Regions from separate parts of the Psychrobacillus sp. FSL K6-1415 genome, predicted to be linked through region 1. Evidence: a T-box and tRNA genes for the amino acid it is inferred to sense, from the RefSeq annotation. Region 1 holds a T-box; the other holds one or more tRNA genes.
What was found. The T-box of region 1 lies ahead of leuS (leucine--tRNA ligase). A T-box ahead of a tRNA ligase gene usually reads a tRNA of that ligase, here a tRNA-Leu.

Region 1 (11,535 bases):
CAAATCCGTTTCTAGCATTTATCCCACTAATAGTAGTATTAGTTATTTCTTATATTTTCCACGATGAACTAAAGCAATCGGCACTAATCTTGGCGTTACTTGGTGGAATTATTGCAACATTTATTGTGAGTTGGAAATACTTTAAAAGTCCATGGGAAGCAGTTTCTGCTGGAACAATAGGGGCTATAATAGCAATTGGAAATACAGCTGCTGTAGTCGGTTTCGGAGGTGTAGCAAAAGCTGTTCCTGCTTTTGGTGTAGCAGTGGATGCTATGGCTAGTATACCGGGATCTCCATTGATAGGTGCTGGTGTCGCGGTATCGGTGATCGCAGGTATGACCGGATCTGCTTCTGGTGGTCAAACTATTGCATTGCCATTATTAGCTCCGGGTTACATTGAAGCAGGGGTCAATCAAGAAGCTTTGCATCGAGTTGTAGCAATATCATCAGGGGCACTTGATTCCCTACCACATAATGGTTATGTGGTAACGACAATTCAATCGATCTGTGGTGAAAAACATAGTGCAGCCTATTGGGCTGTAGCTGCAACAACAGTTGTAACACCATTAATAGGATTAGCAATTGCGATAATTCTTTTTTCTATTGGATTAGGTATTTGATTATATTAAGCGAATCTTATGGTAAGTTGGGGGTAATATAAGTGGTTAAAGATAGAGTTCTTCTTATTACTGGAGCAGCACAGGGCATAGGCTTTGAGATTGCTCAGGAATTTTATAAAGCTGGTGCGAAAGTTGTTTTAACTGATATAAATGAAGAGAAGGTAAAGGATGCTGCCATAGATTTAGGAAATGAAGTACTTGGTATTAAATGTGACGTGACAAAAGAGGAAGACATAGTCAATTCTATAAATGCTACTATTAAAGAATTTGGAAGGATTGATATCCTTATAAATAACGCAGGTATGCAGCATGTTTCAATGCTAGAAGATTTTCCGACAGAACGTTTTGAGCTATTGATAAAAATAATGCTAACCGCTCCGTTTATTGCAACTAAACACGTTCTTCCGCATATGCGGGAGAACGGATTCGGGAGAATTATTAATATGGCCTCTATAAATGGTTTAGTTGGTTTTGCTGGTAAAGCAGCTTATAACTCAGCCAAACACGGCGTAATTGGTCTTACAAAAGTTGCAGCTCTTGAGACAGCGGCAGATGGAATCACAGTGAATGCCGTATGCCCAGGATATGTGGACACACCGCTTGTACGGAACCAATTTAAGGATTTAGCGAAAGTACGAAATGTTCCAGTTGAAGCCGTTTTAGAGGAAGTATTATATCCTTTAGTTCCACAAAAACGATTGTTAGACGTAAAAGAGATAGCTGATTTAACTATGTTTTTAGCAAGTGAAGCTGCAAAAGGTATGACTGGGCAAGCAGTTGTTTTAGACGGTGGTTACACGAGTCAATAATTATAATAATTGACTTTAAGCGATTGTTTTTTAAATGTCCGATTTAATAATCGCTGTGTTTTATTAAATATCACTAGATAGGGAGAAAGAATTCATCTATTCAAATATTCAGGAATATAGTTTGCTAAGTTATCGGATATTTGAGAAAATAATAATGTGTCAAGCTTACTTGAAAGGGGATTGGAAGCATGAAACCTATTTACAATTCAGCTAAAGAGGCTGTTGCAGGGGTGCAAGATGGAATGACTCTAATGGTTGGAGGATTTGGACTTGTCGGAATTCCGGAACAGCTAATATTAGCGTTAGTTGAAAAAGGTGTGAAGGACTTAACGGTTATCTCCAACAATTGTGGTGTGGATGAGTGGGGTCTAGGGCTGCTACTTAAAAATAAACAGATAAAGAAAATGATAGGTTCATATGTTGGGGAAAATAAAGAGTTTGAAAGACAGGTAATATCTGGTGAGATTGAGGTGGAATTGACACCACAAGGAACGTTGGCAGAAAAAATTCGCGCTGGTGGTGCTGGAATTCCTGCTTTTTATACTCCTGCAGGTGTAGGAACCATTGTAGCGGAAGGAAAGGAAGTACGTGTATACGACGGTAAGGAATATGTATTAGAAGAAGCACTTCGAGCTGATTATGCTTTCATACGGGCAGCTAAGGCAGATAAATTTGGAAATCTTATTTATAATATGACAGCGCAAAACTTCAATCCAATGATGGCAGCAGCAGGTAAAATTACCATAGCAGAAGTGGAAGAGATTGTGGAAACAGGCGACCTAAATCCTGCCCAAATACATACACCGAGTATTTATGTTCAAGGTCTGTTCCAAGCAGAACAGGAAAAAAGAATCGAGCGTTTAACGACACGTTCTTAAGGAGGAGTTTCGATTGAATACACGTGAAAAAATTGCAAGAAGAGCAGAAAAGGAAATCGAAAATGGAAACTACGTTAATCTAGGAATTGGGATTCCGACTTTAGTAGCGAATTTCATCTCTCCAGATAAAACTGTCGTTTTACAATCTGAAAATGGTTTGCTTGGCATAGGTCCATATCCAACTGAGCAAGAAGTAGACCCAGATCTTATAAATGCCGGTAAGGAAACAGTGACTACTATTCCAGGTTCTGCTTTTTTTAATAGTGCAGAGTCATTTGCGATGATACGTGGAGGACATGTCGATGTAGCCATTTTAGGAGCGATGGAGGTTTCTGAAAAAGGAGATCTTGCAAACTGGATGATTCCAGGGAAGATGATAAAAGGCATGGGCGGAGCAATGGACTTAGTGCATGGTGCTAAGAAAATTATTGTCATTATGGACCATTGTGCAAAAGACGGTTCTGCTAAAATTAAAAAACAATGTGAATTACCTTTAACAGGTAAAGCAGTTGTGAATAAAATAATAACAGAACGGGCAATGATAGAGGTAACCGAGGACGGACTTGAATTGAAGGAAGTTTTCGAGGGTTATTCTGTTCAAGATATTATCGACGCTACAGAAGCGGAGCTTATTATTAAAGATGTTAGAGAAAATGTAGCGATTTAAATTAAAACAGCGAAAGTATTGCTGATTTAAGTCAACCCTCTGGACGCCAATTATCACAAAGAGTAATTGATTAAAGTGTAGCTTGTATTTTAATACAGAATCCATTATCATAAAAACTAATAGAAGTTGACTGAGATAAGGAATAGTAGATAAATATCGTTTCTTTAGAGAGCTAGCGATTGGTGTAAGTTAGCGTTACGAATTATTGAACTCGCCTTTGAGTCAGAATAAGTGAACGATTAGTAGCTTATTCCGTTTTCCGCGTTAAGGAATCAAGTTGAGTGAAGTTTTCACTAATTTGGGTGGTACCGCGTGAGTATATCTCTCGTCCCTTAGTTTTTTAAGGGGCGAGTTTTTTTATGTCTAGCTTTAGCGCCTAGCCCCTCAAGTTGCTTCAGGGTTTCAAGAAAAGGCAGAGGATGCCTGTCCGTGAAACCTTTCCAGCACTTGTCGAGACTTGCATAGGCGCTAACGCTTTTCTAAATTTAAGGAGGAGTTACGATGAGCTTTAATCATGAAGCGATTGAAAAAAAGTGGCAAAAGTATTGGCAAGAAAATAAAACCTATAAAATGACAGATGATCCATCCAAACCAAAATTTTATGCATTGGATATGTTCCCTTATCCTTCAGGAGTTGGCCTACATGTAGGGCATCCACTTGGGTATATTGCAACGGATATATTAAGTGCGTTTAAACGTAAGCAAGGCTATAACGTTCTTCACCCAATGGGTTGGGACGCTTTTGGTCTTCCAGCAGAGCAATATGCAATTGATACTGGGAATGATCCCGCAGAATTTACTGCGAAGAATATTGCTACATTTAAACGTCAAATGACCGATTTAGGATTTTCATTTGACTGGGATAGAGAAGTCAATACGACGGATCCTTCTTATTATAAATGGACACAATGGATTTTCATTCAACTGTACAAAAAAGGCCTAGCATATGTAGATGAAGTGCCAGTAAACTGGTGCCCAGCATTAGGTACTGTTTTGGCTAATGAAGAAGTAATCGATGGTGTATCCGAGCGTGGGGGACATCCAGTAGAACGCCGTCCGATGCGTCAATGGGTGCTTCGTATAACTGCTTATGCAGACAGACTTTTAGAGGATTTAGATGATCTTGACTGGCCGGATAGCTTGAAAGAAATGCAACGTAATTGGATTGGGCGTTCAGAAGGTGCAGAGCTTACATTTGAGGTAGCTGAAACTAACGAATCATTCCGAGCATTTACAACTAGACCAGACACTATTTTTGGTGCAACGTATGCAGTATTAGCACCTGAGCATAAGCTTGTGGATGTCATCACAACTGCTGACCAATCAGAAGCAGTGCAAGCTTATAAAGATCAAGTGAAACTAAAAAGTGACTTAGAACGTACAGATTTAGCAAAACATAAAACAGGTGTATTTACAGGTGCTTATGCGGTTAACCCTGTAAGTGGGGAGAAAATGCCGATTTGGATTGCAGATTATGTGTTAGCTACCTATGGAACAGGTGCAATTATGGCAGTTCCTGCACATGATGAGCGCGACTATGAGTTTGCGAAACAATTTGACTTGCCAATAGTGGAAGTAGTTTCTGGTGGAGACATCGAAAAAGAAGCTTACACAGCAGATGGTACACTTGTTAACTCAGAGTTCTTGAATGGCTTAAATAAACAAGAAGCAATAGCAAAAGCAATTCAATGGTTTGAAGCGAATGGTAAAGGTGAGAAGAAAATTACGTATCGTCTACGTGATTGGTTATTCAGCCGTCAACGATATTGGGGCGAGCCAATTCCAATTATCCATTGGGAGGATGGTACTTCGACACCTGTAGATGAGTCTGAATTACCATTAATGCTTCCGGTAACAACAGATATTAAACCGAGTGGAACAGGTGAATCACCATTAGCTAATATTACCGAATGGGTAAATGTTGTAGATCCAGTAACAGGTAAAAAAGGTCGTCGTGAGACTAATACTATGCCACAGTGGGCGGGTAGCTGTTGGTATTACCTTCGTTATATTGATCCAAATAATAACGAGGCACTTGTCGATCCAGAACTAGCGAAACGTTGGCTTCCAGTTGACATTTATGTAGGTGGCGCAGAGCATGCAGTACTTCATTTATTGTACGCACGTTTCTGGCATAAGTTTCTTTATGATATTGGTGTTGTTACTACGAAAGAGCCATTCCAAAAACTATTTAATCAAGGAATGATTCTTGGTGAAGGTAATGAGAAAATGTCTAAATCAAAAGGGAATGTAGTAAACCCTGATGATATTGTAAAAAGTCATGGTGCCGATTCACTTCGTCTATACGAAATGTTCATGGGTCCACTGGACTCTTCGAAGCCATGGTCAACAAACGGTTTAGATGGATCAAGAAGATTCCTTGATCGTATATGGCGTTTACTTGTCGATGAAGAAGGTAAGTTGAGTTCTAAAGTTACGGACATTTCTTCTGATAATATGGAAAAAGCGTATCACCAAACTGTTAAAAAAGTAACTGAAGACTTTGAAGCAATGCATTATAATACTGCCATTTCACAAATGATGGTATTTATCAATGAAGGCTATAAAGCAGAGCAAATTTCTAAAGAGTATGTAGAAGGATTTGTGAAGCTTATTTCTCCAATCGTTCCACATATTGCGGAAGAGCTTTGGAGCATTCTTGGACATGATGATACAATCGTTTATGAATCTTGGCCAACTTTCGACGAATCTAAGTTGGTAGACAATGAAGTAGAAATTCCTGTTCAAATTAAAGGAAAAGTCCGTGCGAAATTACATGTTGCTAAAGATGCGACAAAAGAAGAGCTAGAAGCATTAGCTCTTGCTTCTGAACAAGTGCAACAATGGTTGGAAGGTCAAGAAGTGAAGAAAATAATTGCGATCCCAGGTAAAATGGTCAATATCGTAATCTAATGTAGATTTTAAAAGAAGTTAAAATAAGAATAACTAAAACATCTCACCTCTATAAGTTTCTTAGAGGTGAGATGTTTTTTCGATTATCCAAATTACACTGTGAATTTTTTGGAAAAAATATCCGTTTAGCAAGTAAAAAGCGTTAGAGCGCAAGTAAATATAGACAAAGAGCAAGTAAACCCTTTACGATCACAAGTAAGCTACAGGTAGAAGCAAGTAAACAAAAGGTGAAAGCAAGTAAACATATAAAAGGATCAAAACGATCGAAAAGACAAGAAAGCATATGTAACTTGAGTGCACAAAGTCAGTCTTTCTGGTACTTTGAATGCTCAAGAACCAATTTGATCAGTTCTTGTAAATTTGAAGTCATTATACTTTTGCTTCCATATAATTTAAACTAATCTAAAACCTGTTCAATTTTTGGGAAATCTGGATTCTCCAAGAGGTCTTTGCCCACATGCATGAGATACAAATAAAGGTTTCCGTCAGGAACGATCGTTGCTTTTAATAGCTGACCAGTCTCCTTTGAATAGAAATAGCGATCGTTATTGTCTTCACTAGAAGAAGTAATAAATTTATATCCACCATAATCATCAAATAATTTGTCAAAGTAAATTTTATCTACTTTCATCAATAGTATGCTATCTAATTTGTCTTGATAAAAATAGAATCTCACAATACCATCATAATCCAATATGAAGTCTGCACCACTACCATCCTCATGATCATCTATTGTATAATTTTCACCTAAGGCTTTAATTACTTTTGATTGTGAGTCACCTAGCGTTACCCCATGAAGATAGAGTAAATCTTGATTTTCGGAGAATGTAGGTTTAGTTATATCTAGCATTCCGTTTGCTGATTGTTGTTCATTTTTCATAAATATTTCGGAGAAGACAAAGAGTATTACACTTACTGCTAAAACAGTGGATAGAACAACATATAGCCATTTATGTTTTGGATTTCTCTGGTTATTTTCTATCTCGTTTATTACGTTTTGTATAACTCGTTGTTTACTCGCAGTTAAATCTTTCACTTTAGAAGGTATATAGTTATTCATTTAAAAGCACCTCCCATTCTATTCCTTTCAGTTTTCCCCTTAATAAATCTTTGCTACGCCTTAATCTGGTTTTTACAGTACCTTCTGGAACAGATAAAATATGTGAAACCTCAGCAATAGTCATTTCGTTGAAATAAAAATAAATCAGAACTTCTCGCTGCTTTAGGGGCAATTCTAGTATTGCTTCTCCAATTATTGCTCGCTCGTCTTTTTTTACTAATTCGTCTTTATTCCTTGTGTTGGCTGAAGGAAATATTTTGTTTTGTAGTTGTACTTTTTTATATGTCCAACTCTTTAAATAATCTTTGCTTTTATTGACAGTCATTGTTGTTAAAAATGCCTTTAACTCTCCACGTTCTTCATACCCGTTCTCATTATGGTAAAATTTTATGAATACTTCTTGTACGATATCCTCCGCTGCTTGGAGATCTTTCACATAGTAATAAGCCAAACGTATTAAGGGTTCTGTATAATGAAGCATTAATTCTTTTAGATTATTAATATTAAACAAAACAACCACTCCTCCGTTATACATTAAACGATTCCCAGACCTTCAAAGTTTGGATTTATCTAAAATTTTTACAGTTTTAAGGAACTATATCCTTTCATGTATTTAATCATGTCTTGAAAGACCTCAAAAATGATATGATAGAAATAGATATGGAATTGTAATTTACTATAAGCCTTATAATAATAAGAGGGGAGTTTAAGAAATGAATAACTTTATTAAAAGAGTGGGGACTACATACATTCCTGTTGTAGATCCAGAGAAATCATCGAAGTGGTATCAGGAAATGCTAGGCGCAGTTGAGAACTTTAGAAATGATGATAAAGCAATCTTAGAATTTGCTGATCAAAGCTTTTTTCTTGTTAAGGCTCAAGTAGGGGAACGATCTAGTTTTTTTGATAGTTATCAACAGGAACATTTTACAATGACTTTTGAAGTGGATGGTATAGAGCAATTAGCAGAATTTCATGAATTTCTTAAGAAAAAGGAAGTAAATGTCGGGGAAATTGAGGATCGGGGCCATCCAGGTAACAATTTTGTTTTCCGCGATCTAGATGGAAATGTGTTCGATGTATGGAGTGAATTGAGTCCTACTTTCAAAGTGAAATAGGATTAGAAAGATATAGTGGCGTTTGAGCGACTATGGAAATTTTTTATAGAAGGAAGTGCTAAACGATGAATTTGGAAATGGTAATGCAGGAGCTTGAAGCACTTGGTAAGGATCGAACTAAAAAAATGTATATATCCAATGGTGCGCATGAACCGCTATTTGGTGTTGCTACAGGCGCTATGAAGCCAATCGTAAAGAAAATAAAAATAAACCAACATTTGGCTGAAGAGTTGTATGCTACCGGGAACTATGATGCAATGTACTTTGCTGGAATTATTGCAGACCCTAAAGCTATGACTGAGTCGGATTATAATCGTTGGATGGACACGGCGTATTTTTATATGCTATCCGATTATGTAGTCGCTGTAACTTTATCAGAGTCAGATATTGCCCAAGAAGTAGCAGATAAATGGATTCAAAGTGGAGACGAACTGAGAATGTCTGCGGGTTGGAGTTGTTACTGTTGGCTTCTAGGAAACCGTAAAGACGTGGAATTCTCAGAAAGCAAGATCTTAGATATGCTTGGCATGGTAAAAAGTAGCATTCAGGAATCACCTGAACGAGCGAAATCTTCTATGAATAATTTTTTGTACACAGTGGGGACTTCTTATTTGCCTCTACACGAAAAAGCTCTTGAGACCGCAAAGGAGATAGGTATAGTAGAACTCAAGAAAGAAGATAAAAAAAGTAGTTTCCTAAATGCTTATGAAAACATACAAAAAGAAGTCGATAGAGGAAGAATTGGCTTTAAGCGCAGGCATGTAAGATGTTAAAAAAGTGATTTAGAAAGTATAAAAAGCATTCTACAATGGATGCTTTCAGCTTGGACCACCACGAAGACTCCTGTGGGAACAGCTTGAGCAGAAGCCCCCGCAGGAAAGGCATTGGTCGAACTTTGTTTGACCAATGACTTTGCGAAGAGTAACGGCAGGAGCATATGTTTTCGCAGTGACGAGGAGGCTGAAGCCAAGCCCACGGAAAGCGAAGTGGTGGTCCTTGCCGATTTTAGTATATAACTCTATGCTCCAAAAATTACAGTTTGTCTACAGTCTGAAAGCATTCCACAATGAATGCTTTTTATTTTTATCAATTTTTGGTGTTGTATAAGAATTCAGAATTATTTGTATTGATCTGTGCACTATAATCGGTACAAAATTTGTCGGCAAATATGTCTCAGTTCCTTATACAAAAACTTTTCTTTATTATTTTTGTTGCAAATACAACGATATTAAGTTAAATTTAATTTATGTTTTTTGTTGCAGTTGCAACAAAGCGGATAGGAGGCTTATAGTATGAAGGATATTTTACGAGAAATTGGAATGATTGCTAGAGCGCTAGATTCTATAAGCAATATAGAATTTAAAGAATATCATCTTACAAAAGGACAGTATTTATACCTTGTGAGAATATGTGAAAATCCAGGGATAATTCAAGAAAAGTTAGCTGAAATGATAAAAGTAGACCGAACCACAGCTTCTCGTGCTATAGGAAAACTTGAAATCAATGGCTTTATTGAAAAGAGAGATGATCAACATAACCAAAAAATAAAAAAACTATATCCCACAGAGAAAGGTGAAAATATTTATCCTTTCATAATAAAGGAAAATGATTATTCAAATATGAAAGCATTAGTTGGATTTTCCGAAAGCGAAACAGAAATCATTAGTACTCTTCTCCAGAGAGTTAGAAAAAATATAGAAATAGATTGGGAATATGTAAAAAAGGGAAACAAGAGAAATTATTAATAATTTTAAGGAGTGACAAATTTAAAGTGATAAAAACAAAACAGTGTAGCCTTGGAGATCTACATATACTTCAAAAAATTAGTTGTGAAACATTTAACGATACATTTGAGCATCAGAATTCGCCGGAAAATATGAATGCCTATATGGGAAGAGCATTTAACTTAAAACAACTTGAGAAAGAATTAACCAATATATCTTCTAAATTCTTTTTTGTTTATTTTGAGAACGAAGTTGCTGGATATTTAAAAGTCAATATCAATGATGCTCAATCTGAAGAAATGGGTGATGAATCACTAGAGATAGAGAGGATTTATATAAAGAAAAAATATCAGAAACATGGACTTGGAAAATATCTTCTAAACAAATCACTGGATATTGCTCTTGAGTGTCATAAAAAGAAAGTCTGGTTAGGCGTTTGGGAAAAAAATGGAAATGCTATTGCTTTTTATATAAAAATGGGATTTGTTCAAACTGGAGCCCACTCTTTTTATATGGGTGATGAAGAGCAAATAGACTTTATAATGGTCAAAACACTTATATAATTATTTTCGAAAGGGTGATTATTATGTATACTCCGAAATACTTTAAGGTCACAAATGTTGAGGAAATTTGGAATTTTGTTCAAGAGAATTCTTTTGGAACGCTTATCACCACAGTGCAAGAGAAACCGATTGCCACTCATTTGCCAATGCAGATAATTAAAGAAGGAGATGATTATTATATAACTGGGCATATGGCTTATGGTAACCCTCAATGGAGAACGTTAGAAATCTGTGAAAATATATTGGTTATGTTCCAAGGACCACACGCTTATATTTCTTCTTCTTGGTATGAAAAAGAAAATGTCCCAACATGGAATTATCAAGCTGTTCATGTATATGGTAAAGCGAGCATCTTAAGCGAAGAAGAGTTAAAACAGGATCTAACAAAGTTGCTTCAAAAATACGAAAAGCACCGTAAAAATCCAGTGTTGTGGGAAGGGCTATCACCACAGTTATTAAACAAAGAACTAAAAGGTATTGTTGGATTTAAGATCAAAGTACAAGAAATTCAAGCAGCATATAAACTTAGTCAAAATCGTAATGAAGAAGACTATCATAATATCATTAATAAACTTTATGAAGAAAAGGATATGAATTCTCATAAAATGGCAGAAGTGATGAATAGGAAGTTAAGAAATGAAAAATAAGGATTATGTTCCTTTTAAAAGAAGTATCTTTTCATTTGGTATCCAAATACGCACTTTCCTGGTTATAGCAGGATGACGGACAGACAAACCCTATTAGATTACTGATAAAAAAAGAGGCTGATCAGACGTTAGTCACGATCAACCTCTCTAAAAATTATTCTATAAAAAATAGGACGACAAACTACCCAAATCCTAATGAAGACGATAGAAACAGGTTTCGAACTTAAAGGGGAGGGCTTCCTTTTACCCGTTTTTTTGTAAGGTTTTTATTTCAATTTCCCAAGAAGTCCAAATGGTCCTATTTTCCATAAGTGGGGATGAACCCTACACTTATGGAAGTTTAGCGCTATTTATCTCATTTTACGTTGCTTATTTCAAGACTTTCGATAAATGACTGCATCATTCGATTACCTTGCTTTGTTCCAATGGATTCTGGATGAAATTGAAGTCCATAAAGAGGGTAAATGACATGTTTGATAGCCATTATTTCATTGTCATCTTCTGCTCGAGCAATTACTTCCAATTGGTTTGTTAAA
Region 2 (7,744 bases), 380 kb from region 1:
GCCATGGGCTTTTCTGGGAAGAACGAGTAAAGTTTAACGACCTTATAAAACAGTTTGTCGGATAGATAAGCTTTATAAGAAATAAGTTCACAGGAAAGCTTACTAAGCTATCTTGTGAACCTTTTTGTATAGTAAATATTATTAGACTACTCTATACTTATAATTGATATAATTTTCAGTTATTAATTATGAGAGGTGGAGAAACATGAAACTAGGTGTATTTTCTTTAAGTTTAAATGTTAAAGATATTAATGCTTCAAAAGATTTTTATGAAAAACTTGGTTTTCAAACTCTTGGAGGGGAGATTACTCAAAATTGGTTAATTATGAAAAATGAAGATACCATTATCGGTTTATTTCAAGGAATGTTTGAAAAAAATATTTTAACCTTTAATCCAGGATGGAATAGCAACGCGGAAAACCTAGAATCTTTCACTGACGTTCGTGAACTTCAAAATCAGCTTAAACAAAAAGGAATAAAATTTCAGACCGAAGCTGATGAAACTACAGTTGGTCCTGCACATTTTACAATCGAAGATCCAGATGGCAATCAGATTCTTCTAGATCAACATAGATAAATTTTATATTAATGGCCTCCAAACCTAACCAAAAAGTGCTTTACTCTTTTGAGACAGGTACGAAGAAATGCAATGTGGTTCATTTGTTCAAATTATGAAAAGCAGGCTCCTATAGAAGAGCCTGCTTTTACTTTCATCATTTTACACGTTTGCATCAGGAAACTTATCAGCGACTAAATTTAACTTTATATTATGCTCCAGCAATGCTTTAAGGCCACAAAGAACAATTGTATAGCCACCGGTTGAATCTATTACTTGATTTGCTATTTCAGTTAGATTACCCTTGAAGCCATAATTTTTAATTTCGACAAATGTTCCTTCTGATTCTCTTTGGGTAAATAGCCATTCAGCAGTTGTTTCATCATCGAATTGGATTAGAATCCGCTTATTTTGTTCAATTTCCTGCACATCGAACTCAGCTGAAACTCCGTACATCTCCCATTCCCAACGAATACGTCTTCCTTTTTCTAATCTCCCGCTACTCTTTGTAAACCAAAATTTTGTCGTAATAGTTGGATCAATAAAAGCTTCGAATACCTCCTGCACTGGCTTTCTTATTAGCATTCCTACACTCACAGTTGATAATTCATCAAAATTAGTCATTAAATTCTCCTTCATTTAAGGTAATAGCAGTTTGAATAAGAGAGATAAAAGTTTCTGATTGGATATCATCCATTTTTGTAATCCTAATATGTCTCATTGTTTTACCCGAACCCTGTAATAAATTATTTATGTCTTTTTCTACAAGTTCATTTCCTTTATGAAAACCTAAATTAACATGCTTTTTAGCTGTTTGTAGATAACAAACTAACCCTTTATATGAATAGTTAGGCATCGACCATTTATATTCTTCTACAAGAGCAGGTGAAGCAGTTAAAATTATTTCTCTTAAAACCTTTGTAATGCTCTGAATATCATCTGGTAAATTCAGAATAAACGTATCTACATCTATAATTGCTCTCTTTGGTTTATCCACTAAGTATCACCTATTCTACTATATAACTTTTGCCATGATATGTTATCCATACAATAATCTTTTTAAAATTTAAAAATGCGTTCGAGATCAGAGAAATCTCAAACGCAGGAATAAGCTACCTTACTTTATAGAATTTACTTTGCATTCTTATCAGGCTGATGAATCCCAAAAACATTACCCTCAGTATCAGAATAATATCCCTGCCAAGCCATTCCAGGCAGAGCATACTTTGGCATTGCCACCTGTCCACCATACTCAAGTATTTTAGTTTCTGTTGAATCGTAATCTTCCACGCCCAATGTACAAGAGAAGCCATTCATAGGCTGATGTTGTTCTGGTGGAGGTGTTTGACGTTTCATTAAAGCCCCATCAATACCAGGCGAGCTTGCATCGCCAGTAATAGCCCCAAAATAAGGAAGCCCCGCATAATCAGTCCAGTCTTCAAATGTCCACCCAAATATTTCTCCATAAAACTTCTTTGCACGGTCCATGTCATCCACATGAATTTCAAAATGAACTAATCTCCCCATATTTCTCCCCCAATTTGATTCATTTTAGATTTAAATAGCTTGTACCATTAAAAACTCGCAAACCTTCTTCATCATTGTAATAAAGATTGAAAATTAAATCAATTCCATATAGTGCTTACTAGTTAAAATTTTCAATCTAAATTGACTTGAAGAATATCTACATGACTGTTAACAGATTTTATAACTAGGATCACTAAAACATATTAAGACTGCTGCTACTAATTATCTCTCTAAAAATGCTATCAATGCGTCTAAATCCTTTGCAGAAGCTTTTTTAAAGGTGCCCGCCATCATTTTACCAAAAAGTTTAGTTATACCTGTGAGACCTTTTATTTCTCCCATTAACTTTATCTCCGTAAGGTTATCAGATGAAGTTACTTTATAGGTAAAAATATATTCTCCTTTACCAGTTGTTCCTTTCTTACCATCACAGCGAAGAACAATTTTATCTGGCTCATTGAGTTCAACAACTTCAAAATGTTCCGTAGCCACTTGTCCAAACATCTTTCTTGATTCCTTCCACTCACTGCCCACTTGCATTAGTCCAACATCCAATCGTTCAATACCTACAAGGCCCTGCATCCAGTAATTAGCAGCATCCAAATCAATCAAACCATCATATACTTGTTGCTTAGAAAGGTGGGTAGTTCTTTTCACTTCAAAGTTAGTACTCAAGCGGATAGCCCTCCAAAATGTTTACTAAAGTATATCATACTATGATCACCGCATTGTTAACGTCTTAATAAAGGCTCCAGAGATATTATGACAGTAATACAGATTATTATTCAACTTAACCTTCTCTTAAATTCCTTTTAGGACTAGGTTATTTTTGATGCTTGTGGAAGTTCAGTTCAAAACGCTTTCTTTTTCTCTCTACAACAAAAGACACCCGTTAACGCTGATTTAACAGTGTTAACGGGTGTCTTTAATTTTACGTATATTGAATTGACGTAAAACACATAATAATACCGGTGGTCGGGGTCGAACCGACACATCCAGAGGATACGGGATTTTGAGTCCCGCGCGTCTGCCAATTCCGCCACACCGGCAAAATAAAATACTACTAGGCAGTTATTATAAAATTTGGAGGCGGCAACCGGATTTGAACCGGTGATAAAGGTGTTGCAGACCTGTGCCTTACCACTTGGCTATGCCGCCATAATTAAGTAATGGAGCGGAAGACGAGGTTCGAACTCGCGACCCCCACCTTGGCAAGGTGGTGTTCTACCACTGAACTACTTCCGCAAAAAACTGGGGTACCTGGATTCGAACCAGGGCATGATGGAATCAAAATCCATTGCCTTACCGCTTGGCTATACCCCAATGGGGCGGACGAGGGGAATTGAACCCCCGAGTGTCGGAATCACAATCCGATGCGTTAACCACTTCGCCACGACCGCCACAAATAAAAAAAGAGCTAACTACTAAGGAATATGGGGCGACTGATGGGAATTGAACCCACGAATGCCGGAATCACAATCCGGTGCGTTAACCACTTCGCCACAACCGCCATTATTCAAAGTTAACTTATAATTTGGCAGGGGCAGTAGGAATCGAACCCACATCAAAGGTTTTGGAGACCTCTATTCTACCGTTAAACTATGCCCCTAAATAAAAACTGGTGGTGGGGGACGGATTCGAACCGCCGAACCCGAAGGAGCGGATTTACAGTCCGCCGCGTTTAGCCACTTCGCTACCCCACCAGTATAGTGGTGCCGGAAAAAGGACTTGAACCCTCAACCTACTGATTACAAGTCAGTTGCTCTACCAATTGAGCTATTCCGGCGTATAAATATGGTGGCTCAGGACGGAATCGAACCGCCGACACAAGGATTTTCAGTCCTTTGCTCTACCGACTGAGCTACTGAGCCTACTTCGATTTGTGCTAGGCTGCGAATCTCTTTGTCAGCTTCATTCGTTCAGTCAGTCACGTACTTTAGTACGCTCCTTCCATCACTCAATCGCTTCCTCGATCTTCTTGCTTATCTCAAATCTCAAATAAAATAAATGGCGGTCCCGACCGGGATCGAACCGGCGATCTCCTGCGTGACAGGCAGGCATGTTAACCGCTACACCACGGGACCATTTGGTTGCGGGGACAGGATTTGAACCTGCGACCTTCGGGTTATGAGCCCGACGAGCTACCACTGCTCCACCCCGCGACAATAGAATGCTTACTAATTTATTTCTTAAAGAAATGGTGGAGGATGACGGGCTCGAACCGCCGACCCTCTGCTTGTAAGGCAGATGCTCTCCCAGCTGAGCTAATCCTCCTGGGTAAAATTACGATAAGCTTCGAATCTCTGCTTCAGCTTCATTCGTTCAATCAGTCACGTACATAAGTACGCTCCTTCATTCTCTCATTTGCTTCCTTGATCTACTCGCTTCTCCTAATTTTACATAAGATAAGCTTCGTATCTCTTTGTCAAATAAATTGAAATAAATGGTGACCCCTACGGGATTCGAACCCGTGTTACCGCCGTGAAAGGGCGGTGTCTTAACCGCTTGACCAAGGGGCCATACTTTTATGTAGAAAACTTATCTGGCGGAGAGCAAGGGATTTGAACCCTTGAGACAGTTTAACCCGCCTACACGATTTCCAATCGTGCTCCTTCGGCCACTCGGACAGCTCTCCTAAAATGGCTCCGAAGGTAGGACTCGAACCTACGACCGATCGATTAACAGTCGATTGCTCTACCACTGAGCTACTTCGGAATAATACAGCCTAGCGACGTCCTACTCTCACAGGGGGAGACCCCCAACTACCATCGGCGCTGAAGAGCTTAACTTCCGTGTTCGGTAAGGGAACGGGTGTGACCTCTTCGCCATCATCACTAGACATTATTAATTTGAAAGACAATATTTATTATAACAAAACTAGAAATTAATTCAAGCTTTTTTTATACTTTTTTGTACTCTCAAAACTGGATAAACGACATTGTTACGTTAAACAAATTTGGTTAAGTCCTCGATCGATTAGTATTCGTCAGCTGCACGTGTCGCCACGCTTCCACCCCGAACCTATCTACCTCATCGTCTTTGAGGGATCTTACTTACTTGCGTAATGGGAAATCTCATCTTGAGGGGGGCTTCGTGCTTAGATGCTTTCAGCACTTATCCCGTCCACACATAGCTACCCAGCGATGCTCTTGGCAGAACAACTGGTACACCAGCGGTGTGTCCATCCCGGTCCTCTCGTACTAAGGACAGCTCCTCTCAAATTTCCTACGCCCACGACGGATAGGGACCGAACTGTCTCACGACGTTCTGAACCCAGCTCGCGTACCGCTTTAATGGGCGAACAGCCCAACCCTTGGGACCGACTACAGCCCCAGGATGCGATGAGCCGACATCGAGGTGCCAAACCTCCCCGTCGATGTGGACTCTTGGGGGAGATAAGCCTGTTATCCCCGGGGTAGCTTTTATCCGTTGAGCGATGGCCCTTCCATGCGGAACCACCGGATCACTAAGCCCGTCTTTCGACCCTGCTCGACTTGTAGGTCTCGCAGTCAAGCTCCCTTCTGCCTTTACACTCTTCGAATGATTTCCAACCATTCTGAGGGAACCTTTGGGCGCCTCCGTTACACTTTAGGAGGCGACCGCCCCAGTCAAACTACCCGCCTGACACTGTCTCCTACCCGGGTTACGGGTATGGGTTAGAATTTCAATACAACCAGGGCAGTATCCCACCGACGCCTCCTCCGAAGCTGGCGCTCCGGGCTCTAAGGCTCCTGCCTATCCTGTACAAGTTGCACCAAAATTCAATATCAAGCTATAGTAAAGCTCCACGGGGTCTTTCCGTCCTGTCGCGGGTAACCTGCATCTTCACAGGTACTATAATTTCACCGAGTCTCTCGTTGAGACAGTGCCCAGATCGTTACGCCTTTCGTGCGGGTCGGAACTTACCCGACAAGGAATTTCGCTACCTTAGGACCGTTATAGTTACGGCCGCCGTTTACTGGGGCTTCAATTCGCACCTTCGCTTGCGCTAAGCACTCCTCTTAACCTTCCAGCACCGGGCAGGCGTCAGCCCCTATACTTCACCTTACGGTTTTGCAGAGACCTGTGTTTTTGCTAAACAGTCGCCTGGGCCTATTCACTGCGGCTCTTCTAGGCTATGCACCCAAAAGAGCACCCCTTCTCCCGAAGTTACGGGGTCATTTTGCCGAGTTCCTTAACGAGAGTTCTCTCGCTCACCTTAGGATTCTCTCCTCGACTACCTGTGTCGGTTTGCGGTACGGGCACCTATCACCTCGCTAGAGGCTTTTCTTGGCAGTGTGAAATCAGGAACTCCGGACATACGTCCTCGCCATCACAGCTCAATGTTATAGAATGCGGATTTGCCTACATTCACACCTTACTGCTTGGACATGCATAACCAACAGCATGCTTACCCTATCCTTCTGCGTCCCCCCATTACTCAAACGGTGGTTTGGTGGTACAGGAATATCAACCTGTTATCCATCGCCTACGCCTATCGGCCTCGGCTTAGGTCCCGACTAACCCTGAGCGGACGAGCCTTCCTCAGGAAACCTTAGTCATACGGTGGACGGGATTCTCACCCGTCTTTCGCTACTCATACCGGCATTCTCACTTCTAAGCGCTCCACCAGTCCTTCCGGTCTGACTTCAACGCCCTTAGAACGCTCTCCTACCACTGATACCAAAGGTATCAATCCACAGCTTCGGTGATTTGTTTAGCCCCGATACATTTTCGGCGCAGCGTCACTCGACCAGTGAGCTATTACGCACTCTTTAAATGATGGCTGCTTCTAAGCCAACATCCTGGTTGTCTAAGCAACGCCACATCCTTTTCCACTTAACAAATACTTTGGGACCTTAGCTGGTGGTCTGGGCTGTTTCCCTCTTGACTACGGATCTTATCACTCGCAGTCTGACTCCCAAACATAAATCATTGGCATTCGGAGTTTGTCTGAATTCGGTAACCCGGGATGGGCCCCTAGTCCAAACAGTGCTCTACCTCCAAGATTCTAACGTTTGAGGCTAGCCCTAAAGCTATTTCGGAGAGAACCAGCTATCTCCAGGTTCGATTGGAATTTCTCCGCTACCCACACCTCATCCCCGCACTTTTCAACGTGCGTGGGTTCGGACCTCCAGTAAGTGTTACCTTACCTTCATCCTGGACATGGGTAGATCACCTGGTTTCGGGTCTACGACCACATACTCATTCGCCCTATTCAGACTCGCTTTCGCTGCGGCTCCGTCTTCTCAACTTAACCTTGCATGTAATCGTAACTCGCCGGTTCATTCTACAAAAGGCACGCTATCACCCATTAACGGGCTCTAACTACTTGTAGGCACACGGTTTCAGGATCTATTTCACTCCCCTTCCGGGGTGCTTTTCACCTTTCCCTCACGGTACTGGTTCACTATCGGTCACTAGGTAGTATTTAGCCTTGGGAGATGGTCCTCCCGGATTCCGACGGAATTTCACGTGTTCCGCCGTACTCAGGATACACTCAAGAGAGAATGAATTTTGGACTACGGGGCTTTTACCCTATCCTGCGGACCTTTCCAGATCGCTTCGTCTAACTCATTCCTTTGTAACTCTATGTAGAGTGTCCTACAACCCCAAGAGGCAAGCCTCTTGGTTTGGGCTATTCCCGTTTCGCTCGCCGCTACTCAGGGAATCGATTTTTCT

Region 2: it encodes a tRNA-Leu, which carries the amino acid that the T-box ahead of leuS (leucine--tRNA ligase) is inferred to sense. The anticodon was not compared.

Annotation. Positions count from the first base shown of each region.
Region 1 covers NZ_JBBOOQ010000001.1:2,845,848-2,857,382, reverse strand. The annotation lists gene MKY60_RS13520 (GntP family permease) at 1-620, shown strand, start outside; gene MKY60_RS13515 (3-hydroxybutyrate dehydrogenase) at 662-1,429, shown strand; gene MKY60_RS13510 (CoA transferase subunit A) at 1,618-2,307, shown strand; gene MKY60_RS13505 (3-oxoacid CoA-transferase subunit B) at 2,321-2,974, shown strand; T-box leader at 3,098-3,310, shown strand; gene leuS (leucine--tRNA ligase) at 3,476-5,887, shown strand; gene MKY60_RS13495 (hypothetical protein) at 6,285-6,947, opposite strand; gene MKY60_RS13490 (sigma-70 family RNA polymerase sigma factor) at 6,940-7,467, opposite strand; gene MKY60_RS13485 (VOC family protein) at 7,661-8,065, shown strand; gene MKY60_RS13480 (DNA alkylation repair protein) at 8,131-8,838, shown strand; gene MKY60_RS13475 (MarR family winged helix-turn-helix transcriptional regulator) at 9,358-9,810, shown strand; gene MKY60_RS13470 (GNAT family N-acetyltransferase) at 9,837-10,352, shown strand; gene MKY60_RS13465 (FMN-binding negative transcriptional regulator) at 10,376-10,999, shown strand; gene MKY60_RS13460 (anthranilate synthase component II) at 11,355-11,535, opposite strand, start outside.
Region 2 covers NZ_JBBOOQ010000001.1:3,232,249-3,239,992, forward strand. The annotation lists gene MKY60_RS15585 (alpha/beta fold hydrolase) at 1-65, shown strand, start outside; gene MKY60_RS15590 (VOC family protein) at 206-577, shown strand; gene MKY60_RS15595 (SRPBCC family protein) at 719-1,180, opposite strand; gene MKY60_RS15600 (DUF1801 domain-containing protein) at 1,173-1,553, opposite strand; gene MKY60_RS15605 (VOC family protein) at 1,688-2,083, opposite strand; gene MKY60_RS15610 (SRPBCC family protein) at 2,306-2,758, opposite strand; tRNA gene MKY60_RS15615 (tRNA-Leu) at 3,050-3,132, opposite strand; tRNA gene MKY60_RS15620 (tRNA-Cys) at 3,168-3,241, opposite strand; tRNA gene MKY60_RS15625 (tRNA-Gly) at 3,254-3,328, opposite strand; tRNA gene MKY60_RS15630 (tRNA-Gln) at 3,335-3,406, opposite strand; tRNA gene MKY60_RS15635 (tRNA-His) at 3,408-3,483, opposite strand; tRNA gene MKY60_RS15640 (tRNA-His) at 3,518-3,593, opposite strand; tRNA gene MKY60_RS15645 (tRNA-Trp) at 3,619-3,692, opposite strand; tRNA gene MKY60_RS15650 (tRNA-Tyr) at 3,703-3,786, opposite strand; tRNA gene MKY60_RS15655 (tRNA-Thr) at 3,794-3,869, opposite strand; tRNA gene MKY60_RS15660 (tRNA-Phe) at 3,879-3,954, opposite strand; tRNA gene MKY60_RS15665 (tRNA-Asp) at 4,092-4,167, opposite strand; tRNA gene MKY60_RS15670 (tRNA-Met) at 4,171-4,245, opposite strand; tRNA gene MKY60_RS15675 (tRNA-Val) at 4,282-4,357, opposite strand; tRNA gene MKY60_RS15680 (tRNA-Glu) at 4,528-4,602, opposite strand; tRNA gene MKY60_RS15685 (tRNA-Ser) at 4,627-4,718, opposite strand; tRNA gene MKY60_RS15690 (tRNA-Asn) at 4,724-4,798, opposite strand; rRNA gene rrf (5S ribosomal RNA) at 4,807-4,922, opposite strand; rRNA gene MKY60_RS15700 (23S ribosomal RNA) at 5,040-7,744, opposite strand, start outside.